2 linked regions of the Phytoactinopolyspora mesophila genome follow. The protein of the gene in region 1 interacts with the protein of each later gene in a pairwise test. Links are inferred from orthologs where the notes say so. Each region holds a gene or a part of one and is shown on either strand. Other genes may lie near its edges. The genes, in order: F7O44_RS01680 and hemL.

Region 1 (14,881 bases):
GCGGTGCCCAATGTGAAGACAGCGAGCACCACGGCACCCAGGCGCACGAGAGTGGCGTCGATCTTGAAGTAGTCGGCGATGGCGGCGCATACTCCGGCGAGCATCCGGCCGCTGCGGGGACGGGTGAGTTTTCTCATGCCTCCAGCATGACTCGGATGGCCGCCTCCGCGCCTCGGGAAGTCACCTGATTGATCCCTGACTCCCGGTCGGGATTCCTGGGGGTCGCCGTGTTGCCGAGCTGGTCCGGTGTCCTATTCCTTGACCGCCCCCGAGGTCAGTCCCTGCACGATCCACTTGCTCGCCAGTGCGAACAGCACCATGGTCGGCAGGATGGTGAGCACCGCGGCCGCGGACATCGACCCCCAGTTGATGTTGAACGTCGAGATGAACCCGTTCAGCGCTGCGGGGATGGTCCGGTTCTGCTCGGAATGCATGAGCACAACCGAGAGGAACAGCTCGTTCCATGAATTGACGAAGTTGAAGATGAACGCCGCGATGATGCCCGGGGTCATCACCGGCACAAGCACACGGAAAAGCGCCCCCAGGCGAGAGCAACCGTCGATCATCGCTGCCTCTTCCAGCGCGTCCGGCACGTTCTCGAAGAAGCCGCGCAGCATTACCGTCGAGAACGGGATGGAGATGGCGATGTAGACCAGGATCAGGCCGAACTTGTGGTCGACCATCCCGAGGTCGGACATCATCGAATACAACGGACCCAAGGCGATGAACGCGGGGATCATCTGGGTGAGCAGAAAGGCGATCATCACCGCGCCTTTACTGCGGAACTCGAACCGCGCGAGCACATAAGCGCTGAACAGCGCGATAAGCGTCGCCGTCGCTCCGGCCACCAGCGCCACCAGCGCGGAGTTGCTGAGGAACACCCCGAAGTTGCTGTGGGAGAACAGGCCGCGGTAGTTGTCGATGGACGGCTCGCTCGGCCAGTACTCGAGCGGGAACCGGTTGATCGATCCCGGCGCCTTGAACGATGTGACGGTGATCCAATACAGCGGGAAGAGGGTGAACACGAGCCACAGGCCGAGGCCGGCCACCCGGACTACGCCACCGACGGTGACCCTGCGCCTGGGCTGACCGCCGCGGTCCGGCTCGATCGCCGGCGTCGCCGCGGGCCGTTCGGAGAGCATGGCGGTCATCGGCTCGACCTCCGCATCGCGACGAGGTAGAACGTGCAGAAGACACATAGGAATGCGACGACGAACAGCCCTATGGCGCTCGCGAGCCCGTAGTTTCCTTGCTGCGTGTAGTTGATCATCCAGGTCGTGACGATGTGGGTCTGGTTGGCCGGTCCGCCGCCGGTCATGGCGTAGATGATGTCGGGGAAGTTGAAGATCCAGATCACCCGCAGCAGTACGACGAGGTACAAGGTCATGGAGATATACGGGATGATGATCGAGAACAGTTGCCGCACCTTTCCGGCGCCGTCGATGCTCGCGGCTTCCAGCATCTCGTCCGGAACGGACTGCAGCGCGGCGAGGATCATGATGGCGAAGAAGGTGACGCCGTACCAGATGTTCGCGACGATCACCGAGAACATCGCCAGTCCCGCGCTGGCGAGCCACGCTACCGGAGTGTCGATGATCCCGACCTTCATGAGCAGGTCATTGATCACGCCGAACTCGGCGTTGAACATCCACCGGAACAACATGCCGATCAGGAAGCCGGACACCGCCCAAGGGAAGAACACGAGTGCCTGGTAGACGCCGCGGAAGCGGAACCGTTTACGTAGCGCCAGAGCGATCGCGAAGCCGATCACGAACTGCGGCACCAGTGACCCGATCACCCACAGCGCGGAGTTGGCCACCACCGTCGGGAAGACGGGGTCGCTCAAGATCGTCCTGAAGTTCTGCAGACCGACGAACGGCGTGCTGGTCAGATCCCACAGGTTCCAGTCGAGGAACGCCATCCGCGCACCCTGCAGCATCGGGTAGTACGTGAACCAGCACACAAAAACGATCGCCGGTGCGAGGAAGGCGAGGATGGTCAGCGCGTGCCGGCGACCGAATGCCGCCCGGCGCGCGCCGGAGGCGCCCCGTCCCGCGTGTGCGGCGGGGCGCCTCCGGCCGGAGGTCACTGCGCTCACGCGGGTTACCCCTCGGACGCGTATTTCTCGGTCCAGAACGTGTCCCACGACTCGAGCAGCTCGGCAGTGGTCATATTGCCGAGCAACACGTTCTGGATCTCCTGATCGGACTTCTGGATCCACTCGGTCCACCAGCTCACCCCGCGCGGCTGGGCGACGTTGACGTAGGTGTCCGGGTTCTCCGTCATCGTGACGTAGCTGGTCCACGGCCCTTCGGCGTAGAACTCGTCGTCAGCGGCGGCGGCGATGATCGGTACGAGGCTGTTGGCCTGGGCGAACTCAGTGGCGGGTCCTTCCGATGCGAGGAATTGCACCAGTGCGGCCGCCTCGTCCTTGTGCTCGCTGGCCTCGGTGACCCCCCACCCGGCGACGGCGAGCGGTTGTGCGGCCTTGCCGGACGGCCCGGTGAGCAGGGGAGCGGTGTCCCACTGCTCGGCGGTGAGCGTGGTGGATTCCTGCACCGTCGCGATCACCTCCGGGTCTTGCAGCAGGAACGCCGTTGAGCCGTTGGTGAAGCCTTCGACCATCTCGGGGTATCCCCAGGACACCGCCGACGGCGGCGACGCATCCTCGAACAACGCGAAGTAGTGGTCGAGTGCCTCTTGCGCCTCGTCCGCGGCGAAGATCGTCCTGCCGTCGTTCAACAGGAAGGCGTTCTCGGTGTCGAGATCGTCGATCACGTAGGCCTCGATGGCGACGACGACGTTGCTGTTCGCGTTCTGGCCGCCCCGGAACGCGTAGCCATAGGTGTTGTTCGCCGGGTCCTGGATCGCCGACGCCTGCTCGAGCAAGTCCTCCCAGCTCTGCGGCGGGCCGTCGAATCCCGCTTCTTCGACCAGGTCGGTGCGGTAGAACAGCGACAGGCCATAGAAGCCGTAGGGGACGAAGTAGCTGGCCCCGTCGCCTTCGGCCACGGCGCGGGCATTCTCCGTGAGCGCGTCCAGACCGTCCCACTCGGCGAGCTCGTCGCTGAGGTCGTACAGCCAGCCGTTGTTCGAGAACGGGCCGACCGTGATGTCGCGCACCTCTAGCACGTCGACGCCGGAGCCGGACTGCAGCATCTGCTGAATCGTCCGGTCGGCCTGCTCGGTCGGCGGCGACACGAGCTCGACGTTGATGCCGGGGTTCTCGGCCTCGAACTCGTCGAGCAGGCCCCGGATGAGCTCGGTGCGTGCGGGGTTGGTGAGGCTCTCGACCATCTGCAGGGTCACCTCACCGTCCTGTGATCCGTTCGAGCTGGTTCCATCCGAATCGGATCCGCCGGAGCAGGCGGTGACCGCCAGGAGAACGGCGATACCCATCCCGGCGGTGGTGGTCAGTCTGGTGCTTTTCACGGTGCGCCTGCCTTTCTGGACAGTTGTCACGTCGTGGAAGGGGTCGGAGGGTTCGTGGGTCGTTGCGAGGCGAACTCGACGATGAGCGGCACACACCGCTCGACGAACGCGTCGAAGTCCGATGACTCGGTGTAGAGGTGGACGGACAAACGTAGGTACCCGACGTCGTCGAAGCTGGTGAACGCCGTCTCGACGCCGGTTCGGTCGAGTATTTGCATCCGCAGGTCGTCCGCCTCTTCTCTGGTTCGGGCGAGACCGTCGGGCAGCCGGATCAGCCGCATCGACGGCGTCGGCATCGGTAGCTCGACGGACGCTGACGACGTGACATGCGGCTGCAAGGCGGTGCTGATCACGGCGGCTCCGTGATCGGCGAGTTCAGCCATCACCTGGCGAGTGCGTGCCCAGCCGTACTCACGCTCGATGAAATCGACCGCACGAGGCGCCGCCAGGTAGCTCGTCGCGTCGATGGTGCCTTGAACATCGAAGCGGGCCGGGAATGGATCCTCGGCGGCCCACGAGTCGATGAGAGGCCACAGCTCTTGCCGGTCGACGGCGCTGGTGGCGAGCAGCGCGGCGCCTCGCGGTGCGCATGGCCACTTGTGCAGGTTGCCGAACCACCAGTCGCCACCGGCTTCAGACACCGGATGCTCGATCAGGCCTGGCGCATGCGCACCGTCGACCAGCACACGTGCGCCGCGGGAGTGGGCAACCTCGGTGATGCGCTTCGTCGGGAGCCCACGGGCCGTGGGGGAGGTGATCTGGTCGACGACGACTAGCCGGGTGCGATCACCGATCGCCTCCTCGAATCTCTCGACGATCTCGTCCTCGCCGTCGAGGAGCGGGAGGTGGATCGCTCGCAACCGAGCACCGAACCGCCTGGCGAGTCGCCGCGCCCCCATGGTGACCGCGCCGTATCCGTGGTCAGTCACGAGGATCTCGTCGTCCGGCTGCAGCCGGAGGCTGTTGAAGACAACCGTCGCGGCGGCCGACGCGTTGGGCACGAAGGCGAGGTCACCGGCTGCTGCCCCCACAAAGGGAGCGATCTGCTCGCGAGCTTGGGCAACGTACTCGCCGATCCGGGGAAACCAGCTCACCGGACTGCGGTCGGCCTTTTTCCGCAACTGCTCGTGGTACTCCACCACCTGGGTGGGCACCGCGCCGAAGGAGCCGTGGTTGAGGTGGACGAGGTCAGGGTCGAGCGGCCATGCCTCACGCGCACGCCCCGAGCTCGCCAGTCGCACGACCGACGGGATGAGGCCGGGGTGTTCCATGGATCTCCTTGGGACCGGGCGGGGACGCATTCTCGGGTAGTCGTTCGACAACAATGCCACGATGACGCGATAACGCCCCACATTCCATGAGAGAATGAGCAAGTTGTCAAACAACTTTGATGGCGTGGAAACATACCACGTACTGTTGTGCCGCGAAAGGGGGCCTCATGAGTGCGGTCGAGACGGCCCTGCACGGCCTGCGATCGATCATCGCCGACGGAACGCTCGGCCCTGGGGACAAGCTGCCCAGCGAGGGTGAGCTGTGCGAGAAGCTGGGTGTGTCGCGGGGATCGCTGCGAGAGGCGATCCGGATGCTGTCCGCCCTGGGGGTTCTCGATACGCGGCACGGGTCGGGAAGCTACGTGGGTGAGCTCAAGGCGGCGGACGTGATCCAGAGTCTGTCGCTGACCGTCGGCCTGTTGCCACTCGAAGCTGTTCTGGAGCTGTATGAGCTGCGTCGCGCTCTCGAGGCGCACGCGGCGTCGATGGCTGCCGCACGGGTGGACAACGACACCATCGTCGAGCTGTCGGCCGTGCTGGATGAGCTTGAGGCAACGACCGACGACGACGAGCAGTCGCGACTGGATCACGCGTTCCACATGCGCATCGTTGAGTTGGGTGGAAACCAGGCTTTCGCCGCCTTGCTCTCCGTGCTCCGTTCGCGTTCACGCGCCTACCGGATTTTCCGCACGGCGGACGCCAGTGAGATCAAGCGGCTTTCCGACTCCGGGCATCGGGCCATCCTGCGTGCACTCGAGACTCGTGACCCGGCCGCGGCCGCGGCGGCGGCAGCCACACATGTGGCGCAGACGGAGGTTTGGCTGCGCAAACACCGCCCACCCGCGGAGGGGTGACCATGGCGGGGTGCGCTCAGAGGCGTAGTTCCCAGTACTGGCCCACCAGGTCGTGGCCGAAACTCCGGTGTGGTTCTTCCTCGACCAGCCGGAAACCGGTCTTGATGTAGAGATGCCGCGCCGCTGTGAGCACATCGTTGGTCCAAAGAACCAGAGACTTATACCTGGCCGAGCGGGCGAACCGGACACACTCGTCCACGAGCCGGCCGCCGACGCCGTCGCCCCGCGCCCACGGCTCGACCAGCAGCAGCCGGAGTTGTGCGGTGTGGTCGTTCTTGCGAACACAAAACACGCAACCAGCCGGTTTGCCGTCGACCTCGGCGATCCAAGCTTGTTCGCGCGCCGGGTCGTGGTCCCGGCCGTAGTCGGCGACAATCTGAGCGACAAGCGCCTCGAACGCCTGACCCCAGCCGTACTCGTCGGCGTAGAGGCGGCCGTGTCGTTGGACGACCCAGCCGAGGTCGCCGGGGCGTAACCCACGGATCACGATGGTTCGCGGCGCAGGCCGTGCGCTGAGGAGTCGCTCCGCGGTCTCGAATGCGTTCACCAGGTGCCGCTGATCGTCGTTGCTGAGCTGTTCGAGCAAGCGGGCCGCCTGCTGTTCGGAGCGGGCGTTGAGGGTGGCGAACGCGTCACGGCCGGTGGCGGTCAGAGACGCCACCTGCTTGCGGGCGTCGAGCTCGGAAACGCTGCGTTCCACCAACCCTTTCTTCTCCAGCCTGCCCAGAACGCGACTGAGGTGGCCGGGATCGATGTGCATCGCGGCGCGCACCGCGGTGATCTCGGCGAGGCCGTCATGTTGGGCCAGCTCGAAGATGACACGTGCCTCGGTGACGCTGAACCTGGACTGAAGTAGACCTTGGTCGAGCAGGCCCATGTGTGCGGTGAAGAAGCGATTGAATCGGCGCACCGCACTCACTCGTGTGCCGACGGTTCTTTGTTCGATGGCAGCACCGGTCATGATGACATCGTCAAACTTTTCTTTGTCGCCGTCAAGGATTATCTGTCAACGTCCTGCGCTCGCGTGCCGAGGCGGCCGGTCAGGCGCTTGGTTCGTTGCCCGGGCGCCACTTGATCGAGCAGCCCATGGCCGGCCGGTGGGGGAGCGGCACTGGCTTGCCGGCGAGCACGAGGTCGAATGCCGCACGTAGCGATGCGCCGGTGACGGGTTTGTGGTTGCCAGGGGTGCTCTCGTCGAACGCGCCGTGATACGCGAGACGACGGTCCGCGTCGTACAGGAAGAGATCGGGGGTGCAAACCGCGCCGTAAGCTAGCCCAACACGCTGGTCGGCGTCGATCAAGTACGGGAACTGCCAGCCGGCCCGGTTGGCTTGCGCTTGCAGGTGCTCAGCGTCATCGTCGGGATAAGCATCGGCGTCGTTGGTGCAGATCGCCACCGTGGCGAGTCCATGTTTGGCGTACTCGCCGGTGAGTGCGCCGAAGCTGGATTCGATGTGCTGGACGTACGGGCAGTGGTTGCAGACAAAGGCCACCAGCAGCGCCGACGCGCCGGAGAACGACGCGAGAGTGAACTCTTCGCCGTCGACCGAAGGCAAGGCGAAGTCTGGCGCTGGCGTTCCGACAGTGGTGTCGCGGGATTCGACGGCCACGGGAGCCTCCTTGGGCGGATTTGAGTCAATTGATTGCCTTAGAGGCCGCGCAGAATGGGAGTCGCCTGGCTCGCGGGCCGGAGCATGCCAGCTGTCCGAGAATGGAAGGCGTTGATCGTCAGTCGTCGCACAAACCCAGTGCGACTCCTTCCTCCGCCTTGCCATCCAGGCGCTCGCCCCCGCTCGCTGTCAGGCGCCCCATTCTGCGCGGCCTCTGAACCATTCTCCGCTCGTCCGCTCGCACATGTTGATCAGGGGTGCGAAGTGACAGCTGCCGCTCGACCGGGACGGGGCCAGCGGGTCGCCACGGCCGCGAGGGCGGCGGCGCAGACGACGAAGAGCGTGCCGAGCGCGAGCCAGCCGGCCGTCGAGTTGGCCAGAACCCAGCCGAGGAGGAGTAGCGGGCCGACGGCTCGTCCCAGGGGAATGCCACTGAGGTACATGCCTTGCCATTGGCCAGGATGTTGGGGGTTGGCGAGGGCGAAGCCCACCTCCCACGAGCCGGAGGCGATGAGCGTTTCGCCAACGACGAGCACGACGACACCAGCCACCAGGACGAGTACGGCCAGCTGTGGTGATGACAGGACGGACGAGCTGGCTAATACGGCGCAGGCCGCAGCCAATAGGATGCCACCGACCAGCACGGACCGGGCTGCGGTGCGCAGGCTCACCACGCGGCGCGCCACGCGTCGCTGAAGTAGGACGACGCCAATGGTGTTGGTGACGAACAGTAGGCCGATGGTCCACGAGGGTGCGGCGGTGCTTTCGCTGATCCAGACCGGGAGCAGCACGCTCAACAAGGGCATGTAGAGGTACAGCACGGCATTGAGCAAGGTGGCGGTGAGGTACCGCGTGTCTCGCAGGACGCTGCTGGCGCGGGGTCGTTGGGCGCTGGGCGCTCTGCGTGGCGAGCTGTGACGGGGGAGTCGGGGGAGTCGGGAGAGTATGTAGGCGGTCAGCACGAAGAGCCCGGCGTCGGCCAATAGCAAACTCACGAAGGCTGCTTCGGTGCCAAAGATCAAGGCGGTGGTGCCGAGCGCGGCACCGATGCCGAGCCCAGCATTGAGTAGCACCTGGAGGCGGGCGCGGGCGTTGACGCGGTCTCGAGCGTCGACCATCCCGACCAGGAGCGCTTGGCGAACGGCGGCGAGACCACTTTGCGCTGCCGCGTAGACGCACACCGCCGCCAGGAAACCGGCCCAGCCGGGCGCGAACGCCAGCAGCACCAGGCCGACGGCCACCAGGCATGCGAGGGTGACGGCGCTGCGCCGCAGGCCGACGCGGTCGGCCACGGTTCCGATCGGTGCCGACATGGCGAACCCCAGGCCCCAGGCGAGGCTGAGCCCGAGGCCGACCTGTGCCGGGGACAGGCCGACGACGAGCGTGAAGTAGAGCACCGACGCCACGTAGAAGGCGCCATCGCCCAGCGAGTTCACCAGTTGCGCGCGAGCCAGCACACGTAGTGCGGCATCGCTGAACTGAGATGAGGCGGCGGGCACGTCAGCCGCTGTAGTCGCTTCCATGGAAGTAATTATTGCTTCCATGGAAGCGTATAGTCAAGTCATGACCACTGATGCCGTCGCCAAGATCGTTGAACAATGGGAGCGCGAGATGCCGGAACTCGACCTGCGGCCCATGCTGGTAGTCGGCCGGATCCACCGGCTGGCGGAGATGATGGATGTCGCCCTCCGGCCGCCTTTCCGGGACGCCGGTCTCGGCAACGGCGAGTTCGACATCCTGGCGGCATTGCGCCGGGCAGGTCAGCCGTACTCGCGTACCCCCCGTGACCTCGGATCCGCCTTGATGGTCACCAGCGGAGCGATCACCAAGCAGATCGACCGGCTCGAAGCGAAGGGGCTCGTCATCCGTGAAGCGGACCCTCGGGATGCCCGCTCGAGGATGATCACGCTCACCGACAAGGGCGCTGACCTCGTGGAGCGCCTGCTTCCAGAGCACCTGGCGAACGAACGTGCTTTGCTCACGACGCTCTCCGCCGAGCAGCAGGAGCAGTTGGCGTCGCTGCTGCTCTCGCTCGCCGCGCGCCTGGAAGGGCGGGAAGGCTGACCCCGCGGGCGGTTCAGGCGGCGCGTTCGGTGACGAAGACGAACTCGCGGCCTGGGCGATCCGGGGCGTCCCGCACGTCGCGAACGCGGAAGCCACTAGCCGTCAGGGCCGATTCGACCTCGTCGCGGTCGCGGAACCGGAGAGTGGAATCAGAGGTGAGTACAGTGCCGTCGGCGTGGAATCGGTAGGTGCAGCGGAAGGACACGAGGGGGAGGCTGACATCGGTGATCTCGAAGTGCTCCTCCACATCTCCTATCCCGGGAACGTCGACGGTGACGGGAGCGGATCGGTCGGTCGCCCACTTCTCCCATGCGCGGTATTCGGGGCGCCGGGTCTCGAACACGAAGAATCCGTGTGGGCGCAAGGCGGCGCTGATGCCGCGCAGCGTCGCCGACCAGTCGTCGTCAGTGAGAAAGACTTGGGCGACATTGCCGGTCATCACGGCGAGGTCGGCGCCCAGGGCTGGTGCCGACGTTGCGTCGCCATGCAGCCAGGTGACCCGTTCGGCGCCCTTCTTCGACCTGGCGACATCGAGTGACGCGGCTGCCGGATCCACCCCGACGACGGTCCGGCCGGTGCCGGCCAGCAGTATCGCCAGCGATCCCGTGCCGCAGCCGACATCGAGTACCTGGCGGGCGTTCAGCTCTTCGGCGATGCCCAGGTAGGTCTCGAGATCGTCGCGCGGCCCGTCGAAGGCGTCGTAGATGGCCGCAAGGCGTGGGTGGGCGAATATTTCGTCCGGCATCCGGCGACACTATCGACTTGGCGCTCGTGGTGCGACGGGTTTTCGTCTCCGCGTGGTCGTCGCCACGGCACGCTGGCCGGCCTGCTCAACGGTCGGTGCAGCGGCGGCGCGGACTCCGGGCGCGCGGGACGACCTGATGCCGCGACGCGGGGATGCGCCAATTCGATCCGGAAGTTGCGGCAAAGCTGGTAAAACAATTGAAGCGGAACTGACGTTCGATTATCTTGTAGGTATGAGTGATTCGCATGGCAACCTCGCCGTCCCGGATGGGCCCGAGCCCGCGGGTGGTGTTGATGCGTGCGATGTCGACGCGGAATGGGTGCGGTTGGTAGCTGCCGAGCTGGCCCGGTCGGAGCCGATCGCTGGGTCGCTGGCTGACGTGGCCGATGGTGAGGACGTTTTCGGAGACCTTGGCTTCGATGTGCTTCACCCGGATGCCGGGCCGGATGGACTGGAGACCGATGATCCAGGCGCCGACGAATCAGGTCCCAATTGTCCAGGTCCCAATTGTTCAGGTCCCAATTGTTCAGGTCCCAACGTTTCAGATCCCAACGTTTCAGATCCCAATGGCCCAGGTCTCGATGATCCAGACACCTTGAATGAACTCGGTCGCCCGGGCGGGCCGGTTCCGGGAGTGGACCGGTCCGGAGTCGCGGGAATGGCGCCCGGCACTCGCCTGGCGGCAATTCTCGATGCTGTCTCGCCCGGGGAACTCGGTGTGCGTGAGTTGGCTGATGTGGTGGCAGCGTGGGAGCGGATGATGGCCTGGTGTGCGGCGAAGCAAGCTGAGGCGGCCGCCGAATTGACTCACCGCCGCGAGTTGCGCCCGGATGACGGGGGCGGTCAGTTCGCGTCGTTGCATCCGGTCCCGGCTACTGCCGCGGCGCTGTGTGCCGTGCGGCCGTGGACCAAGCCGCAGGCTGAGAAGCTGGTGGACCAGTCGGTTGTACTGGTTGAGAAGTACCCCGCGGTGCACCAGGCGTTGTTCGAGGGACGGCTCGACGTGGCCAAGGCTCGTATCTTGACCCGCGCCCTGGCCAAGTGTGACTCCGAGGTAGCGGAGCTGATCGAGAAAGCTGTGTTGCCGTTTGTACATATCTGGACCGAGGTGAAGCTGTCCCGCGTGGTCAACGAGTTGTTGCATGAGCTTGACGCCGCGGGAGCCAAACGCCGCCGCCGCGAGGCTCGTGACCGCCGCGACGTGTGGCTTGAGCCTGGTGAGGATGGCATGGCCTGGCTGATTGCCTATCTGCCGGCGGAAGAAGCCACCGCGGTGATGGCCGCGATCAACGCCGCCGCTGAGTCCGAGGGCGCAGCCAGGGGCGCCGGCCAAGATTCGGCACGGCCTGCCGACGGTGCTACTTCCGACGGTGCTACTTCCGACGGTGCCGCTTCCGACGGTGCCACGGGTGGTTCGCGCACCCGGCAGGGCCCGGGCACCAAGGGGCAGCGGCGCGCGGATGCGCTCGCATCACTCGGCTGGCTGTCGTTGGCTGCTGGACACCTCGGCGGCCGCGAATGCACGGCCTGTGGTGTGCCGGCGGGTACCCGGTTGTCCAAGGCTCATGGTCGCCCGGTCACGGTGAACGTCACGGTGCCCATGTCCACGCTGCTGGGCTTGGACGAGCATCCTGCTTATCTGGATGGGTATGGTCCTATCGACCCTGATGTGGCGCGGTGTCTGGCAGCCGCTGGTGTGTGGACGTGGGTCGGGACGGCTCCTGCTGGTGGCCACGCGATCGATTACGGCACCACTCGCTATGAGCCCCCGCAAGCTTTGGTGGACTTCGTGATTCTGCGTGATCGTGAATGTCTGATGCCAGGTTGCCACCGCCCAGCTCAGCGCTGCGAGATCGATCACCGTCGCCCCTGGCCGTACGGACCGACCTCAGCCTGCAACTGCTCGGCCTTGTGTAAGGCCTGTCATGTGCAAAAACATCGGGCCGGGTGGACGGTCGAGCATCTCGGTGAGGGGCGGCAGCGCTGGACAAGCCCCACCGGACACTCATCGGTGATCAGTTTTCCGCGCATCGCTCCAGACGCGTGGGAAGGAGCTACATCACGTCGCGATCGAGGGTATGAGTCCGCGAAGGCGCCACCGGCCGGATCGGGCGACCCACCCTTCTGAGCGGGTCGCCTCCTACCTTCCAGCACACATGCGCGCGGTCCGCCGACCGGAAAGTAGGAGGCGCCTCGGACGTTAGGCGTGTCCCGTGGCCGCCGCGCGTCGACGAGACAGCGCATCAACCGCCGCCGCCAGGAGCAGCACAAGTGCGGTGACGATGAACTGCACCGAGGAAGCCGACGTGATCAGTGGCAGCCCATTGGCGATGGTGGCGACGACCAAGCCGCCGAGCACCGCATCGCGCACCTTGCCTTTGCCGCCGAACAACGACGCGCCACCGATGACGGCGGCCCCGACCGCGAGCAGGAGGGTGATCGAGCCACCAGTGGAGGGCGAGATGGAATTGTCGCGAGAGGCGAACAGGACGCCGGCACTGGCCGCCATCGTCGAACAGATGATGAAACAGATGACCTTGACGCGGCCCACGTTGATACCCGCCCGGCGGGCGGCCTCGACGCTGCCCCCGATGGCGTAGATATGCCGGCCGAACGCGGTCCGGGACAACACGAACGTCAGGCCGACCAGAATCACCGTGGTGATCGGCACGATGTAAGGCATGCCCTTCAAGGACGTGAGCTCCGGGTTCACACTGCGTTCCTGGTTGAGCAAGTGGGTGCCGACGCCGGCCAGCACGGCGAACGCGCCGATCTTGAATCCGAGGATCGACGGTGGTTGCACCGGAAGCCCGCGGCGTTTCCGCTTGCGCGCACCGCTGAGTGTCACAGCCGCGTAGCCGCTGACGACGAGGATGGTGAACACCCATCCCAACGCCGGCGCCACGTTGCTCTTCATGATTGACAAGATCGTGTCACTGCGCACCGGGATGGTTCCGCCCTCGCCGATCACCCACAGCATCATCCCCTGGAGCCCGAGGAAGTAGGCCAAGGTGACGACGAATGACGGGACCCCGAGCCGGGAGACGATCAAGCCGATGGTGAGCCCGATCACGGCTCCGGCCAGGAGGCAGGCAGCGAGAGCGAGCGGCCAGGCAACGCCGTGGTGGGTCATCAGGACGGCGAGGACCGCACCGGAGGCACCAGCGGCGACCCCCGCGGACAGATCGATCTCCCCAAGGAGGAGAACGAAGACCAAGCCCATGGCGATGAAGATGATCGCCGCGCTCTGGTTGAGCAGATTGGCGAAGTTCAGCAAGGACGCGAAGCGATTGGGGTTCATCGCGGTGAAGAACACCATCAGCGACAAGAGCCCGAGAATCGCGGGCAGCGCACCGACCTCGCCGCCTCGCACCCGGGAGAAGTAGCCACGCAGAGAGCTCCGGATCGAGGTCTGCTCGACAGGGACCTCGCTGGCCTCGAGAACCGATGTCTTGGTCACGCCGCCACTTCCTTCGCCGGTAGGCCGAGGTTGCCACTGCGTCCCGCGGTGATGAGCTCGACGATTTGTGCATGCGTGACGTCAGCGGCGGGGATCTGGGCGGCCATCTGACCGAGGTACAGAGTCGCGATCCGATCCGCGACTTCGAAGACGTCGATCATGTTGTGCGAGATGAAGATGACAGCCAGCCCGCGGGTCGCGAGCCCTCGGACCAGGTTCAGCACCTGTTCGGTCTGTGCCACCCCCAGTGCGGCCGTGGGCTCGTCCAGAATGACGACCTTGCTGTTCCATAACACGGCGCGGGCGATCGCCACCGTCTGCCGCTGGCCACCTGACAAGCTGGCAACCGACATCCGCACCGACGGGAGCGTCCGCACCGACAGGCCGCGCAATGTCTCGACGGCCTTCTGCTCCATCGTGGTCTCGTCGAGCGCCACCCTGGAACGTAGCTCGCGACCGAGGAACATGTTGTGCACGACGTCGAGGTTGTCGCACAGCGCCAGGTCCTGGTAGACGACCTCGATGCCCAGCGCGTTCGCGTCCTTCGGGTTGTGGACGCTGACCTCGCGACCCTCGAAACTGTAGGAGCCGGTGTCGAAGGGCTGGCTTCCCGAGATCCCCTTGATCAGGGTCGACTTGCCGGCGCCGTTGTCTCCGACGAGCGCCAGCACCTCTCCCGCATAGACGTCGAGCTCCACATCCTTGAGGACATGGACCGCTCCGAAACTCTTGTTGATGCCGCGCAGCGTCAGCACGGGCTGCTTCTCTGTCATTGCACCTCGTTCAGCTCGAATGTCGGCGTGATCATCGGCATTCTCCGCCCATGGGCGAGACGGAGAATGCCGATGATCACAGAGGGAGCGCTCGGCTACTACTCGACGCCGTACTCCTCACAGGCCGCCTGGAGCTCCTCGGTGGTGCAGAGCTTCTCCGCGGTCGTGAAGCCGTCGGCCACGACGTCCTTCACGGTGTCCGCGAAGATCGGCTGTGGGGTCAGCAGGACCGAGGCGACGTCCTCGCCGGTCTCGGTGTCCTCCACGGTGGCATCGGCGAGGGCGTCGGCTGCCTCCCGATCACCGTGGGCGAGCGCTACCGCCAGCTCGACGGCCGCCTCGGCCTCGGCTTTGACCGCCTTGTAGACGGTCACGCACTGCGTTCCGAGCAGGACCCGCTGGAGGCCTTCGTCGGTGGCGTCCTGACCGGTCACCGGGATCGATCCGGCCAGTCCGTTGCGGTCGAGCACGGAGATCACCGCTCCGCCCAGACCGTCGTTGGCAGCTGCGACTCCGACGAACTCGCCACCTGTTCCGGTGAAGATCTGCTCGAACATGGTGCCGGCTTCGGTGTTGTCCCAATCAGGTACCGACTGGTCGTCGGCGATGCCGTAGCCCGCGCCGGTGACCGCGGCTTCGTAACCCTCCTTGAACAAGGTCGCGTTGTTGTCC
Region 2 (14,932 bases), on another replicon or contig:
ATCTCGATGACGAGCATGAGCAGTTGCTGAACGACTGGGAAGCCAGCCTCCGGCGCAGAGAGGAAGAACTGCGCAAGGACGACGACGGCGACAACCCGCCGGAGCCTCCGCAGCGCCCGGACAGCAGCAGTGAGGAAGAGCTGGGCAAACGCTCAGACAGCGGTGATGACGACGTCCGCTGAGGCGTAGCTGACGCCCCCTTTGTGTCAGTTGGCCAGGCTCTGAAGCCCGTTCTCATACCTCCACCGGCTGGTTTGGCGCCAGCGATGGATCGGGAAGCGATGTTGTGGACAGACACTCGGCCGGCGAGGGTCACAACCCGCCGTACGAGTGCAGCCCTTCGAAGAAGATGTTGACGCCGAAGTAGCTGAACATCGCGGTGGCGAACCCGACAAGACCGACCACTGAGGCTTTGGAGCCCTTCCAGCCGGCGGTGGCACGCGCGTGCAGGTAGGCCGCGTACACAAGCCATGTGATCAGCGCCCACACTTCTTTCGGGTCCCATCCCCAATACCGGCCCCACGAGACCTCGGCCCAGATCGCGCCGAGGATGAGCGGGCCGATCGTCCACAGTGGGAACCCGATCGCGATCAACCGGTAACCCAGGCGGTCCAGAACCGACGACTCCGGCAGCGAGGCGGTGATCCTTCCCGGCCGGCCGCGTCGCTCAGCGCGCTGAGCCGCGATCTGCAAGGCGCCGATCGCCGCTGCCACTGTGAACAGCGCAAACGCGATCACCGTCAGCCCGACGTGGATGACCAGCCAGTACGAGCGCAATGCCGGGACGAGTGGGCCAGGCGGCACATACAGCACGGTGACAGCAAGCCCGAGGGTGATGAACACGAACAAGACAACCCAGCCGGCGACAGCTCGGCCGGGAGCGGTACGCGACATGACCAGGAAGACGATGGAAGCGAGCAGAGCAGCCGTGATGGAGAACTCATACATGTTGCCCCACGGCGCCCGGCCAGTTCCGACCGCACGCATGGTGACCCCGACGGCGAGTACACCCGTGGCCAGCACCAAGAAGGCCTGGCCCAGCCTTCCCTTCAGGTCGGCCTGGTCGCTGAGGTACCCGGTCAGGTCATTGGAGCCGCTGGCCCCACCGTCGGCGGCATTGGCCTGTCCGGGGCTGTCTGGGCCCTGGCTACCCACGCCGGGCCCGTCGCCAGCGGCGCCACGGCCGCTGTCGGTAGTGGCCACGGCCGCCAACTCAGTATTCCGGTCCGCGGCGCGCTGCGCGTTCTCCCGCCTGATTCTGCCCCGCAGACCGGCCTCCGAGGCAAACACCAGCCAGGAGGCGAGGTAGGCGATCAACGCGCAGGTAACGACGTACCTGCTCCACTCAGCAATCGAATCGAGATCCATCACGTCTCCCCGCTCGACCGTTCCGGGTCGAGTCTGCGTTGCACTCCATCGGTGATCGCATTGACCTCGTCTTCAAGGTTTCCGCCATCAGAGCGGTGCAATCCCGCGACTTCGACTACGGTACGCCCCTCTGATCCGGGCACCGCACGCACCCAGACCCGGCGGCGCCGGATGTACAGCGACACGGACAGCCCGGCCACCGCCAGCAATGCGCCGATGAGTGCGATCTCTTTCCCGGAGTTCCGGCTGACCTGCAAGTTGACCCACGTGACGTATCCGTCGAAGGTGATGAAGCCAGCCTCATCAGGAAGCTCGACCGTCTCGCCCACACCAAGCCCCGCCCGGAACGGCTCGTCATCCACTTCGAACTGCTCGAGTCCGTCCTGGTTCAACCGGTAGATCGATTGTGGAGTGCCGTCGTTGAGGCCGAGGTCGCCGTAGTAGGCGGTCAGGTAGAGCTCCGGGAGCCGCGGCTCGGGAAAGATCGAGCGCATACCCAGCTCATCGATGTAGGCCGTGGGCAAGAAGATTCCTTCGATGCCGATGTCTGGCCCGGTGTCGGCGGCCACCGGCACCTTGACCACGCCGGTTGAGGTGAAGTTGTCGTCTTGCGGAAGGAACGGCACCGGCCCCTCGGCCAGGATGTCGCCGTCGGCCGAGCGGACAGTGATGGCCGGCGCGTATCCGGGGTTGAGGATGTGCACGAGTGTGCCGTCCACGTTCAGCGGTTCATTCACCCGGATGGTGCGCGGTTCCGGCTCGGCACCAGGTTCGGGCACGAAACTGACTGTCGCCTCGTAATTGTCCGGCAGGCCGAGGTGCGGACCGGAGTCGATGAATTCCATCGCGAACTGCTCAACTTCAAGAGAGAACGGCGGGAGATCACTCGGTTCGAACATGGGCCCGGAGGAGAGGTTGTCGTATTGGACCACCGAGTTGGCGAAGCCCGTACCCTCCGGCACCAAAACCGTGCCCCGGTATCCGAACAAGCCACCCAGCGCCACAGCGAGCAGAACCACCACAAGCGACAGGTGAAACACCAGATTCCCGGTCTCACGAAGGTGACCCGCCTCACCGTCGACCGAGTCGGAGCCGTCGCGTCGCGACACGCGGAACCGGCGGCCACGTAGCTCCGCGCGTGCTGCCTCCAGAACCTCCTCCGGGTCGTGCTCGACGACGATGCTGCGGTGCACGGGCATTCGGGAGAGCCGGCGCGGCGCCCGGGGCGGACGCGCCCGCATGGCCTTCCAATGCTGCCAAGAGCGGGGCAAGATGCAACCGACCAGCGAGATCAGCAGCGCCAGGTAGATCGCCGCGAACCACGGCGCGGCGAAGACGTCGAACATGCTGAGCCGGTCGAGCCACTCGGACAGTTCCGGATGGCGTGCGCGGAAATCACGGACCTGCAGGGGGTCGACCCCGGTCTGCGGGATGATCGAGCCTGGTATCGCGGCGATGGCCAGCAAGAACAGCAGGATCAGCGCGACCCGCATCGAGGTGAACTGACGCCAGGCCCATCGAGCGAACTCGACGGTATTGAGGGCGGGCGGGCGGCTACGCGGCTCACGGACCGGCTCGGACCCACCGGGGCTCGCCCCCCACGGCTGCTGATCGTGCGGATAACTCCCGCGCTGCCGTTCGGCGTCCGGTTCAGGGCCGCCAGGAGCAGCGATATCGCTGCGCTCGGTCATACAACCACCTCGAAACCGGATATCCACCCTTGCATCTGCACCATGATTTCGTTCCACAGCCCGGTGACCAGCAAGATCCCGAGGACCACCAGCATCGCGCCACCAAAGCGCACCAGCGCCAGCTGATGCCGCCGGAGCCAGCCGAACATACGCAGCGAGCGACGGTACGCCAGCGCCGCGAGGAGAAACGGCAGCCCGAGACCCAGCGTGTACACGAACGACAGCAACGCACCCCGCGCCGCATTGGCCTCGTCGAATGCGAGGAACTGCACCGCGGCCAGCGTCGGGCCCATACATGGTGTCCAACCCAAGCCGAAAACAACCCCGAGCGCCGGGGCACCGGCCAGGCCCACGGCGGGTTGGGCCTGCGCCTTCCATTGCCGCGTCAGCCCAGGAATCCATCCGGCGAACATGAGTCCAAGGGCGATGGTCACCACCCCCATCACCCGGGTGATCACATCGACATGTTCACGCAGCGTGCTGCCCAATCCACCGAAGAGCAGGCCGTAGGAAACGAAGACCAGGCCGAACCCGAAGATGAACAGACTGACGCCCGCCACCATCCGTCCGCGGTTGGCGGCGTCCAGGTCCGTGCCCGAGAGCCCGGTCACGTACCCGAGATATCCGGGCACCAGGGGCAGGACACACGGTGACAGGAAAGACACCAGGCCAGCCAGCATCGCGACCGGGATCGCCAGAAGCAGCGATCCGGTTAGGACCGTGTCGCCGAACGTGCTACCCATGACTCATGTGCCGGACTCGTCCTCGCCGAGGACATCCGCGACCATGTCCCCCAGCGATGTCCGGCCGATTGGCCCCAGGACACGTGCCGCGAGCTGCCCTTCCCGGTCGATGATCAATGTGCTGGGGATCGCCGCCGGCGGCAGTGTAGACCGGAACGCGAGCAGCGCTTCCCCGTGCGGATCGACGACGCTCGGATAGGTGATCCCGAACTCTTCCTCGAAGGCCAGGGCCGCGGTCTCGGATTGGCCGTCCCGCGTGTTCACGCCGATGAACCGCACGCCGTCGTCGGCGTACTCTTCGTATACAGCTTGCAGGTCGGGCGCCTCTTTCCGGCATGGTGGGCACCACGAGCCCCACACATTGAGAACCACGACGTCGCCCAGGGCATCGGCGAGATCGAACTCGCCCTCGCCACCGAGCAGTGGACCTCCGAACTCCGGGGCCGGTTCCCGGTTCTCCGGCGCGATCAGGCTGACCACCCCGTCACCCTCGATGTAGCCGATGTTCTCGGTATCGGCGTCACGGGTGACCTGCCCGTCAGAACATCCAGCCAGCACCACCAGCGCCAGCGTCGCGACGACCGCCCTCAACATGGCACTAATGCCCAGCATCAGGCACCCGCGGCGAAGGTCTTACCGGCACCAGGCAGCAGGTCTGCCGCCGGCTCGCTGTAAGCGATCGAGACGATGGCGTCGTCTTTGTAGGTGAACGTCGTGAGACTGGCCAGCGAGCATTCGCGCTTACGCGGATCGTGCCAGAGCCGGCGGCCCTCGATGGCCGAACGGACCGTCCAGATGGGCAGCTGATGCGACACCAGCAGCGCCTCGTGCCCGTCAGCAGCTTGCCTCGCTCGCTCCATCGCCAGCCGCATCCGCGCGGCGATCTCGGTGTACGGCTCGCCCCATGACGGCCGGAACGGGTTGCGCAGGTGCTTCCAGTGTCTGGGTTTGCGCAGCGAGCCGTCGCCCACTCCGAAGGTCAAGCCCTCGAAGATGTTCCCGGCCTCGATGAGGTCGTCGTCGGTGGTCGGGTCCAGACCAAGTTTCTCGGCCACGGGCGCGCCTGTCTCCACGGCACGTTCCAACGGTGAGGTCACCAGGACGACGATGTCGCGATCGGCAACCGTCTCCGCCACCCTCTCGGCCATGGCACGGCCACGTTCCGACAGCCTGTATCCCGGCAGGCGGCCGTACAGGACGCCTGCCGGGTTGTGAACCTCACCATGTCGCAGCAGGTGAATCTTCGTCACCGTGGTCTCACTTCCTTGCCAGTGATCGGTCAAAGCTCAAGGTTGACGCCCGCATGGTCCTCAGCGGTCATCACTGACGACGTCCCGATACGCCCGCGGCGGCAGCGGCAGCCGCGGGCAGAGCATCGGCGATGCGCTCCACCGCTTGGTCGTCGTGCGCCGCGCTGACAAACCACGCTTCGAAGGCCGAGGGCGGCAGGTACACGCCGCGCTCGAGCATCGCGTGGAAGAACGCGCCGAACTGGTCGACGTCGGTGCGCCGTGCCCCAGCGAAATCAGTGACAGCCTCGCTGGGATCGACGAAGAACACCGTGAACAAGTTCCCGGCGAACTGTGCGATATGTGGCACACCGGCCGCGTCGAGTGCCTCGCCCACCAGCCGGCCGATGGTCTGCGCGGTGTTATCGAGATGGGCGTATACGCCGGCGTCGGTCAATCGGAGGGTCGTCAATCCAGCGGTGGTGGCGACTGGATTCCCGGCCAGCGTGCCCGCCTGGTAGACCGGGCCGGCCGGTGCGAGCTTCTCCATGACGTCTGCCCGGCCCCCGAAGGCCGCGGCCGGGAACCCGCCACCCATGACCTTGCCGAACGTCGTCAGGTCGGCTGCTACGCCGTCGAGGCCGTACCAGCCCGAACGTGAGACCCGGAATCCGGTCATCACCTCGTCGAGCACCAGCAGAGCGCCATGGGCGTGAGCGATCTCCTGGAGGAAGGCGTTGAAGCCATCGGCAGGCGGAACCGCACCCATGTTCCCGGCAGCGGCCTCGGCGATGACACACGCGATAGAGTCGCCGTGCTCGGCGAAGGTGGCTTTGACCGCCCCGGTGTCGTTGTACGGCAGCACGATCGTGTCGGCGGCTGTCGGCTCGGTCACTCCGGGCGTCCCTGGCAACCCGAACGTCGCCACTCCGCTTCCGGCCGAGGCGAGCAGGGAGTCCACGTGCCCGTGATAATGCCCGGCAAATTTCACGATCTTGCTGCGCTCCGTGTAGCCGCGCGCGAGCCGGATCGCACTCATGGTCGCTTCAGTTCCGCTGGTCACCAGGCGGATTCGATCGACGCTGGTACGGGCGATGATCTCTTCGGCGAGTTCGACCTCCGGCTCGGTGGGGGTGCCATAAGAGACACCGCGCGACACCTGAGCCTGCACGGCCTCAACCACGGCAGGGTGGGCGTGCCCGAGGATCATCGGTCCCCACGAGCACACCAGGTCGACATACTCACGGCCGTCGGCGTCGTACAGATACGCACCCTCGGCCCGCTGGATGAATCTAGGTGTGCCGCCGACAGCCCGGAAAGCCCGGACCGGCGAGTTCACGCCGCCCGGTGTGACCGACTGTGCACGTTGGAACAGTTCCGCGCTGCGGGGAGCGTCATCATTGCTCACTGAGCCATTCTCGCAACTGCCTCCCCGTAGCCCGCACTCCCCCCATCGCTTACGCAGCTGATCCCAGACGCACCGAGCGAGCAGAGCAACAACAAGGAAGCCTACTGTCGCCAGAGCCACCACAAGGAAGCTCGTTGTCGTAGCGCTGCGCACCCCTCCTGCCGTGAACGACGCTCCAGCGGAACATACGCAAGGTGGGACGCTGATCGGATCATCGACCGACCGTCCACACCCTCCCGCCGTGAACGACGCTCCAGCGGGAACGAGAACGAAGGCTGACGATGGCTTTGGCCGACCGTCCGGAGGCGAAGGCATGAGTGCCAAGCACGAATGCCGCCGCCGGAGGCCAGGGAGGCCAGAGCCATCGTCAGCCTTCACACCTACGATCAGCTGGCGAGCGTCTCCTCCACGCGCCTGCCCAGCTTCTCGTCGACGCTGCGCCAGTAGGCGAACACGCGCTGGCGCAGTTCGTCCGAGGTGACCTTGCTGACGTGTCCGGCGATGTTGCCTACCAGCCGGTCCCGGGCGGCGTCGTCGAGCACCTCGCGTACCAATGTGCCCGCCTGGATGAAGTCGTCGTCATCGCGGTGCAGGCTGGCTGCTGCTCGCACGAGTTCGCCATCCGACTCCCAGCCCGCGTCACCGACCAGCGACGGGTCGGCCTCCGGGCCGCCGTGGCTGTTCGGAGCGTAGACCGGGCGGTCGGGCGAGGCCCACGAGTACCGCATAGCGCCGTCCTTCGAGTACGAGTTGACCTCGGCCTTCGGCGCGTTGACGGGGAGCTGGGCGTAGTTGGTGCCGATCCGGTAGCGATGTGCGTCGGCGTAAGAGAAGATGCGGCCCAGAAGCATCTTGTCCGGACTGGCCGCGATACCGGGAACGAAGTTGCTCGGCTCGAAGGCGGCCTGCTCGATCTGGGCGAAGTAGTTCTCCGGATTGCGGTCGAGGCGCAGATTGCCGACCTTGATCAGCGGGTAGTCGCCCTTCGGCCACACCTTGGTGAGGTCGAAGGGGTTGAAGCGGTAGTCCGCGGCGTCCGCGTACGGCATCACCTGGACGTACACCGTCCAGCTCGGGGCGTCACCGCGCTCGATCGCGGTATACAGGTCGCGGATGTGGTAGTCGGCATCCTCGCCCGCGATCTGATCGGCGTCGGCCTGAGTGAGGAACTCATGGCCCTGGTCGGTGCGGAAGTGGTATTTCACCCAGAACCGCTCACCCGCGGCGTTGATCCACTGGTACGTGTGCGAGCCGAATCCGTCCATGTTCCGCCAGCTGCGCGGTAGGCCACGGTCACCCATGAGCCAGGTCACCTGGTGCGCGCTCTCCGGGGAGAGGGTCCAGAAGTCCCACTGCATGTCGTGGTCGCGCAGGTTCGTGGCCGGCAGCCGCTTCTGCGACCGGATGAAGTCCGGGAACTTGATGGTGTCGCGGATGAAGAAGACCGGCGTGTTGTTGCCCACCAGGTCGTAGTTGCCCTCGCTGGTGTAGAACTTCAGCGCGAACCCGCGGGGGTCACGCCACGTGTCCGGGCTGCCCTGCTCTCCCGCGACGGACGAGAACCGGGCCAGCGCCTCGGTGCGCGCTCCGGGCTGGAAAAGCGCCGCCTTGGTGAATTGACTGACGTCCTCGGTGACTTCGAGGACACCGAAGGCGCCGCCGCCCTTGGCGTGAACCACGCGCTCGGGAACCCGCTCGCGGTTGAACTGTGCGAGCTTCTCGACGAGGTAGTGGTCGTGCAGGACGATGGGGCCGTTCTGCCCGACGGTGAGCGAATGGGCATCGCTGCCTACGGGGGCACCGAAGTTGGTGGTGGTCGGTGGGTTGTTGCTCACACGTACTCCTTGGTTTCGCTGGTGCAGGTGGGGCACAGACCCCAGAACGTGACCTCTGCCTCGTCGACGACGAAGCCATGGGCGGGTTCTGGCGTCAGACATGGGACCGCGTCGCCGGAACATTCGACGTCGACGACGACGCCGCAGGAACGGCAGACCAGATGGTGATGGTTGTCTCCGACCCGCGTCTCGTAGCGGGCAGCTGAGCCGGCCGGCTCGATGCGACGGAGCAGGCCCGCTTCGGTCAGAGCATGCAGGACGTCGTACACCGCTTGCGTCGAAACTGACCCCAGTGACGCCCGGACCTGCCGGGCGACGGTGTCGGCGTCGGCGTGCGGGTGTTCTTCGAGCGCGGACAGCACGCCGAGGCGCGGCGCCGTGACCCGAAGACCGGTAGCGCGCAGACGTTCCTCCGGGGAGTTTTCCCCAGGGGGCGTTGGTGCGTCGGTGGCCATGTCTCGATCTTGATGCCTTTTCTGGAATTAGTCAAGTTAACGAGCTAATCCAGGATCTCGCTGACCCGGCCGGCGCGTCGGCGCTATGAGTTCGTTGGTGTGCGACGGCGCAGCCAACCGATCACTCCACCGCCCGCGACGAGCACAAAGATGCCGAGCATCACCGGGAGCATCAGCGAAACGGAAACGAACCGAGCACTCAGCCACCCGATGAGTGCGCCCAATACAGCTCCCACCGGCAAGGTGGCCGACACCGGAATCACCCATCGAGGCATGGCGACCAGCAGCCCGGTCGGGCTGGTGCGATTCCAGCCGTACTGCGCCATCCGCCGGATCAGATAGACGCCGAGCACCAGCCCGAACGCGGCAAAGGCCATCGTCATGGCGAACATGCCCGCTGCCCGCTCAACCGGAGTCTCCTCGACCGCGCTGGACGTGCCGTTCGGACCGGTGATCTCCACGGCGCGGCCGCCGAACAGCATCACCGTAACGTCGTGACCCGCTCCGCTGATGCCGAGACGATCGGCCTGCCCCGGCGAGATCTGTACCACCACGTTGCCTTGGAAGAGCACGGTGTCCGGCGGAGCGTCTGGAACGGAGACGTGGATCACCGCCGTGGAAGTGCTCCCGCCGTGTTGGGGCGCTGAGGTGCTCCGCCGATCTATCCGGGCCGTCGTCTGGCCAGGCAGTTCGGCGAGACAGTCGGACGACGGCTGGCCTTCGGCACACGGCGAGGCATAGGCATAGCGCGACACTGTCGACAGGTCTCCGGGCAACGACGCGGCGGCCAGGCCGGACAGCACGACGGCAGCCGCAAAGAACAATGCGAGAACCCAGGGCGGCACGATACCCAACGATTCAAGGGTTCCACTACGCCGCGCACGAGCCATCGTCTTCCCTTCGCCAAGACGTGTTGTGCCGATCGGCGGCCTCGGTCCTTGGCTCCGCGCCGCGCCGCGCCCTGTGATTGTTGCAGGAACAATTAGGTGTGTGAAGTGCTCGCGAAGATCCCCGCATCCTCTTACGCTGATCTAGGTGTAAAAGGGGGTGGGGCATGACCACGGAACGCAACACCGACTACACCGACGAAAGCCTCGACACGGGCATGGCTGGCCGCACGGAGCTCCGGATTCACGGCGTCAGCGGAACGCCGCCCGAGGCGATACTCGACCACCCCCTGCTGAAACAGGTAGCAGGCGACGACAAAGCCGGCTTCCACCGGCGCTGGTATCCCGGAGGACGCTCGGCCGACATCACCAGCGGACACCGCCTCGAGGCCTACCACTGGGGCAACCTCACCTCCGGCTCGGCTGCTCGGGCGGCATGGTTGATGCTGTTGCCGTTCATGCTGGCGAACCTGGCGCACTGGATGTTGCCACCAGTGCGGGCGGAAGCGCGCCGCGCCCGTGCCGCCGCCGGACACGCCGCCGCCATGCTCCTCCGGCTTTTCGGCCTGGCGCTCACTTTCACGCTGGTCCTCACGGCGGTCCAGGCCGCAATGGACGTAGCCGCCTGGCAATGCGCCGGGAACTGGCGCTGCGGGTCGTCGTCGCCTTTGACCACGATGCTCGTCGACGGCTGGATGTCCGAGCCCGGAACGCGCATCGTCATCTCCGCACTGGTGCCGTTGGCGGTCGTCGGTGGAATCGCCGTGCTGGGCCGCAAACCGCTACGCCGCACGTCGCCGGAGCCCGACGTGTCCGTGGCCAGAGAAGGCGACCGGCCACTGTCCCGGCGCAGTTTCTGGCGCGGCAATCCGGGTATGCCCGCGCTGCGCTCGGCCCACGTTGCCGGGTCCGCCGCCCTCCTGGCGGCCACGATCGCCTGGCCGGCCACGACCCTCGCGGCCTCCGGGGCGATGGCGATCGCCGGTGCCGTTGTGTGCGTCACCTCGCTCGCTGTCGTGGGGGTCGCAGCCGGCTTGGTCGCCACGGAAGGGATAGCCGGGCGTTCGGCATATCGCTCCACTGCCGTCGCCGCCACTCGCCGGCTCGCATTCGTGCTCTTGGTGTCTGCCACGATCTTCTCGGTGTGGGACCACGGCCGCTGGGAGGCGGCCGGTCGCCTTCCCGGATTGCGCCCCGCTATCCTGATCCTGTTCGGCGCCGGATTCGTTCTCCTGCTGCTGCTCACGGCCGCCGTTCTAGTTCAGCAGCCGTGGCGGCACGACACCGGCGGATTCCGGCCCACCATGCGCGGACTCGGCACGCCGGCCGTCGCCACGATCGCCTACCTCATTGCCGGTGGCTTATCCGCTGGGCTTGCCTACCGGGTGAGCGACCTGCTCGGCTTTCCCGTCCTCAGCCAGTCCTCCGCGGATGCCCTTCGCGGGGCCACCAACCGGATCATCGCCGACGAGTCGCTGCCGTTCGCCACTCGCCAGGCCGCGTGGACCAGCGACTGGCCGATCGTCATACCGCCGTCGTTCGCCTGGGCCGGTGCGGCGGCCGCCGTCATCGTCGCCGCCGTGTTGCTGATCGCCGCCTGGATCGGTGTAGGCATGTTCCGCCGGGTCGGTCCCCTGGCCGAGCAGATCGCCGCCGAACACAACAGCGCCCTGACACGCCGTTCGGACAACGGCGCGAACACACCGCCTTCGTCAACGGTTCGCCGGGAGGCTTCGGACCCCGAGATCCGGCGAATTGCCCGCGTGGTGGCCGCAGCCTCACTCACCGAAGGTTCGGGGCGATTCGTGGGCAGGGTGGTTCTGGTAGCCGGGGCCGTGCTGGTGGCCGGACTCGGCGTCTACGCGGCTGGGGTGGACAACTGGCGACTCGTCGAGGAACCACCGTTGTCCAGCCTCACCGCATTCGGGACGTGGCTGGTGGGCGCCTTCGCGCTCGGACTGGTGGCGCTGGTCTGGCGCTCGGTTCACAGTCCGGCCCTGCGTCGCGTGGTGGGGATCCTGTGGGACGTCGGTAGCTTCTGGCCGCGAGCAGCCCATCCGCTCGCCCCTCCCTCATACGGAGAACGCGCCGTTCCCGACCTAGTGGACCGCGTAAAGGAACTGGCAGCCGCACCGGGTTCCAGCGTCTTGCTGTCTGGGCATTCTCAAGGCTCGGTACTGGCCGCCGCCACAGTAATGCAGTTGCCGGAGGAGGTCGCCGGACGTGTCGACCTGATCACCCACGGTTCACCGCTGCGCCGTCTGTACTGCCGCCACTTCCCCGCATACCTCGATCGATCGGCCCTCCACTCGGTGGCCGGCACCGTCAACTACGGCTGGAAGAACTTCTACCGGGACACCGACCCGATCGGTTCTTGGGTGTTTCGTCCCGACGACGGACCTCCCGACGACGCTCACGCCCCTGCGGACCGAATCGGCGACATCGACCACCGACTTCTCGACCCCCCGACACTGGACGATCCGATCGCCGGGCATGCCGACTATTGGCACGACACCGCTTACGCCTCGCACGTACGTTCCCGGCATTGATCCGCGCCGAATGTGCGGATGTTCGCCAGAGCAACTCGACGATACGGTCGTCCTCACCGCTGGCCAAGGCCAGGAGGGGCGTTATGTCCGCTGAACCCGTGCGCCCGGCCCGGCGGCTCAGTTCTCGTCGCCGGGCTCGTCCGGGTGCCGCCTGAGATAGACGATGCCGGCGGCCAGCCCGCCCCACACGACCACGATCGATACCACGAGCATGGCAACGGCTCCGCCGGACATCAGTCGCTCCCTTCCTCGTCGGTGACACTGACGAACCGATCGGCACGCCGCGACGGCAGATACGCCAGCGCGATACCGACCACCAGAACACCCACAGCCACCCCCCACCCGGCTACGAGCAGGAAACCGACGGGATAGTCCTCATATGGTGCCTCGAACTCCGTGCGCAGGCTGTCCACCATCATCCACCCGAGCACAACCGGCGTCACAACACCCAGAGTCAACAGCCACCACCAGCCCAGACGCAGCGCCGAGGTCTCGTTCGCGTGCGCCTGCAATGTGGGAAGCCGGCGCAGCACCCACGCTACGACGACAACGGAGACCAGCGCAGCCATAGCGATGCCGTAGTGGTTGACGAAGTGGTCGGCCGCGTCGAGGATGAACAGTCCTTCCGGGGTGGGGAACAGCACGAGCGACGCCAGTGCGATAGCACCGCCGACCACCAGCACCGTCGGGACCCGCGACCACCCGGTACGGTCCTGTACAGCCGAGACGACCACCTGGACGATGCTGATCAGTGACGAGAGCCCGGCGATGACCAAGGCGCCGAAGAAGAGGATTCCGAACAGCCCGCTACCGGCCGGCATGCTGGAGATGATCGTCGGGAAAGCGATGAACGCCAGGCCGATCCCGCCTTCGTCGAGTACCTCACCGACGCCCACACCGGCGTTCGCCGCCATGAACCCGATGGCGGCGAACACACCGATGCCCGCAAGAATCTCGAACGAGCTGTTCGCGAATCCGGCCACCATGGCCGAACCGGTCAGGTCAGCGCGCCGGCGTAGGTACGACGCATAGGTGATCATGATGCCGAACCCGACGGAGAGCGAGAAGAAGATCTGGCCGTAGACGGCGACCCACACGCTCCCGTCCGTAATGGCGCTCCAGTCCGGGGAGAAGAAGGCGTCCAGCCCATCGGCCGCGCCGTCCAGCGTCAGCGACTGGACCACCAGGATGGCGAAGACCACCACGAGCAGCGGTATGAAGATCTTGTTCGCCCGCTCGATGCCGCGTCGCACCCCGAGCGCCAACACTCCCAGCGTGATCACCCACACCGCCACGAGAGGCCACGCCACTCCGGCGACGTACGACGAGATCATGCCCGGCTGGTCCGCACGTTGCAGGAAATCGCTGATGAGGAAGGATTCTGGATCCGTACCCCAGTCCTGGCCGACCGAGAACCCGGTGTAGCGCATGGCCCAGGCGATGATCACCGCGTAATAGGTGGCGATCACCAGACAGATGGCTACCTGCCACCACCCGATCGTCTCAGCTCGCCGGGACAGTGACCGATAGGCCAGCGGCGGCGAGCGACGGGCTCTGCGGCCGATCGTGTACTCCATGATCAGTAGCGGGATGCCGGCCGTCAACAGGGCGATCAGGTATGGCAGCAGGAACGCGCCCCCGCCGCTCTCGTAGGCGACGTACGGAAACCGCCAGATGTTGCCCAGCCCGATGGCCGAGCCGACAGCTGCCAAGATGAACCCGGCTCGGGTTCCCCATTGCTCACGTTCCCGGGACAACGCAGCCTCCGTCAGCCGACTGATGCCTTCCGAGGGCACGGTAACCCGTTGTCGCTCACCACACCACCGCGATCGCCGGATCCCGCCGCCCCGCCCCTAGATGATCATGTTTGGTGGGTTTTCTCTTGCGTCGACAGGCCTGCAGGCATGATGAGGCACAGGAAGTGCTTGTGATGTATCAGCGAGTGACGGAAGTCAGCGCTGGTGAAGCCACTGGGCGGCTTCGACAGCCCAGTACGTCAAGATGATGTCCGCGCCGGCCCGCCGGATGGACGTCAGCGATTCGAGGACGGCGCGGTCCCGTTCGATCCAGCCGTTGGCCGCCGCTGCTTCGATCATCGCGAACTCACCGGACACCTGATAGGCGGCGACCGGCACATCGGCGATCTCCCGGGCCTTGGCCACCACGTCCAGATAAGACATCGCCGGCTTGACGATCACCATGTCGGCGCCTTCGTCGACGTCGAGGCGGACCTCTCGCATGGCCTCGATGATGTTCGCCGGGTCTTGCTGGTAGGTGCGGCGATCACCGATCAGCGACGATTCGACCGCATCCCGGAACGGGCCGTAGAACGCCGACGCGTATTTCGCGGCGTAGGCAATGATCGCGACATCGGTGTAGCCCGCGCTGTCGAGCGCTGCACGCACCGCCCCCACCTGGCCGTCCATCATGCCGCTGGGGCCGACGACGTCAACGCCGGCTTCGGCCTGCGCCAGGGCCATCTGCTCGTAGGCGCGCAGCGTGGCGTCATTATCGACCACGCCGTCCGGCGTCAGCAGCCCGCAATGACCGTGGTCGGTGAACTCGTCGAGGCAGAGGTCAGCCATCACGACGGTGGCGTCTCCGACCTCACTCACCACCTCGTGGATGGTCGCGTTCAGCGCCCCATGGGGGTCGTGTGCGCCACTTCCCTGTGCGTCCTTGTGCTCCGGTATGGCGAACAGCATCAGGCCGCCGACGCCGGCCTCGACAGCCTCGACGGCGGCCTTGCGGACGGTCTCGGCGGTGT

Evidence for each region.
Region 2: the proteins of F7O44_RS01680 (region 1) and hemL interact in binary tests that used the Escherichia coli proteins (3 or more experiments, as listed by UniProt). The link is inferred for Phytoactinopolyspora mesophila from one-to-one orthologs.

What each region holds. Positions count from the first base shown.
Region 1 is NZ_WLZY01000001.1:367,554-382,434, forward strand. The notes cover bases 3,911-6,713. They hold F7O44_RS01680 (FadR/GntR family transcriptional regulator), read left to right. Parts: upstream 3,911-4,870; coding sequence 4,871-5,557; downstream 5,558-6,713. Other genes in these bases: F7O44_RS01675 (aminotransferase class V-fold PLP-dependent enzyme), read right to left, coding at 3,911-4,703; F7O44_RS01685 (bifunctional helix-turn-helix transcriptional regulator/GNAT family N-acetyltransferase), read right to left, coding at 5,574-6,518; F7O44_RS01690 (thioredoxin family protein), read right to left, coding at 6,598-6,713. Outside these bases: F7O44_RS01655 (PspC domain-containing protein), read right to left, coding at 1-137; F7O44_RS01660 (ABC transporter permease subunit), read right to left, coding at 252-1,142; F7O44_RS01665 (ABC transporter permease subunit), read right to left, coding at 1,148-2,089; F7O44_RS01670 (extracellular solute-binding protein), read right to left, coding at 2,104-3,432; more of F7O44_RS01675, read right to left, coding at 3,459-3,910; more of F7O44_RS01690, read right to left, coding at 6,714-7,167; F7O44_RS01695 (MFS transporter), read right to left, coding at 7,419-8,690; F7O44_RS01700 (MarR family winged helix-turn-helix transcriptional regulator), read left to right, coding at 8,731-9,231; F7O44_RS01705 (class I SAM-dependent methyltransferase), read right to left, coding at 9,245-9,976; F7O44_RS01710 (hypothetical protein), read right to left, coding at 10,062-10,406; F7O44_RS01715 (HNH endonuclease signature motif containing protein), read left to right, coding at 10,572-12,104; F7O44_RS01720 (sugar ABC transporter permease), read right to left, coding at 12,177-13,436; F7O44_RS01725 (ATP-binding cassette domain-containing protein), read right to left, coding at 13,433-14,209; F7O44_RS01730 (sugar ABC transporter substrate-binding protein), read right to left, coding at 14,308-14,881. UniProt on the Escherichia coli protein: Transcriptional activator of the glcDEFGB operon which is associated with glycolate utilization, and encodes malate synthase G and the genes needed for glycolate oxidase activity. Also negatively regulates the transcription of its own gene.
Region 2 is NZ_WLZY01000003.1:376,578-391,509, forward strand. The notes cover bases 4,282-7,135. They hold hemL (glutamate-1-semialdehyde 2,1-aminomutase), read right to left. Parts: upstream 6,440-7,135; coding sequence 5,123-6,439; downstream 4,282-5,122. Other genes in these bases: F7O44_RS11555 (TlpA family protein disulfide reductase), read right to left, coding at 4,282-4,396; F7O44_RS11560 (histidine phosphatase family protein), read right to left, coding at 4,414-5,052; F7O44_RS11570 (catalase), read right to left, coding at 6,826-7,135. In the rest of the region: F7O44_RS11535 (PLDc N-terminal domain-containing protein), read left to right, coding at 1-182; c-type cytochrome biogenesis protein CcsB, read right to left, coding at 313-1,368; cytochrome c biogenesis protein ResB, read right to left, coding at 1,368-3,059; F7O44_RS11550 (cytochrome c biogenesis CcdA family protein), read right to left, coding at 3,056-3,802; more of F7O44_RS11555, read right to left, coding at 3,806-4,281; more of F7O44_RS11570, read right to left, coding at 7,136-8,274; F7O44_RS11575 (Fur family transcriptional regulator), read right to left, coding at 8,271-8,729; F7O44_RS11580 (hypothetical protein), read right to left, coding at 8,813-9,583; F7O44_RS11585 (hypothetical protein), read left to right, coding at 9,784-12,165; F7O44_RS11590 (methionine/alanine import family NSS transporter small subunit), read right to left, coding at 12,283-12,399; F7O44_RS11595 (sodium-dependent transporter), read right to left, coding at 12,399-13,961; hemB (porphobilinogen synthase), read right to left, coding at 14,118-14,932. UniProt on the Escherichia coli protein: Aminomutase that catalyzes the transfer of the amine group on carbon 2 of glutamate 1-semialdehyde to the adjacent carbon 1 to form 5-aminolevulinate.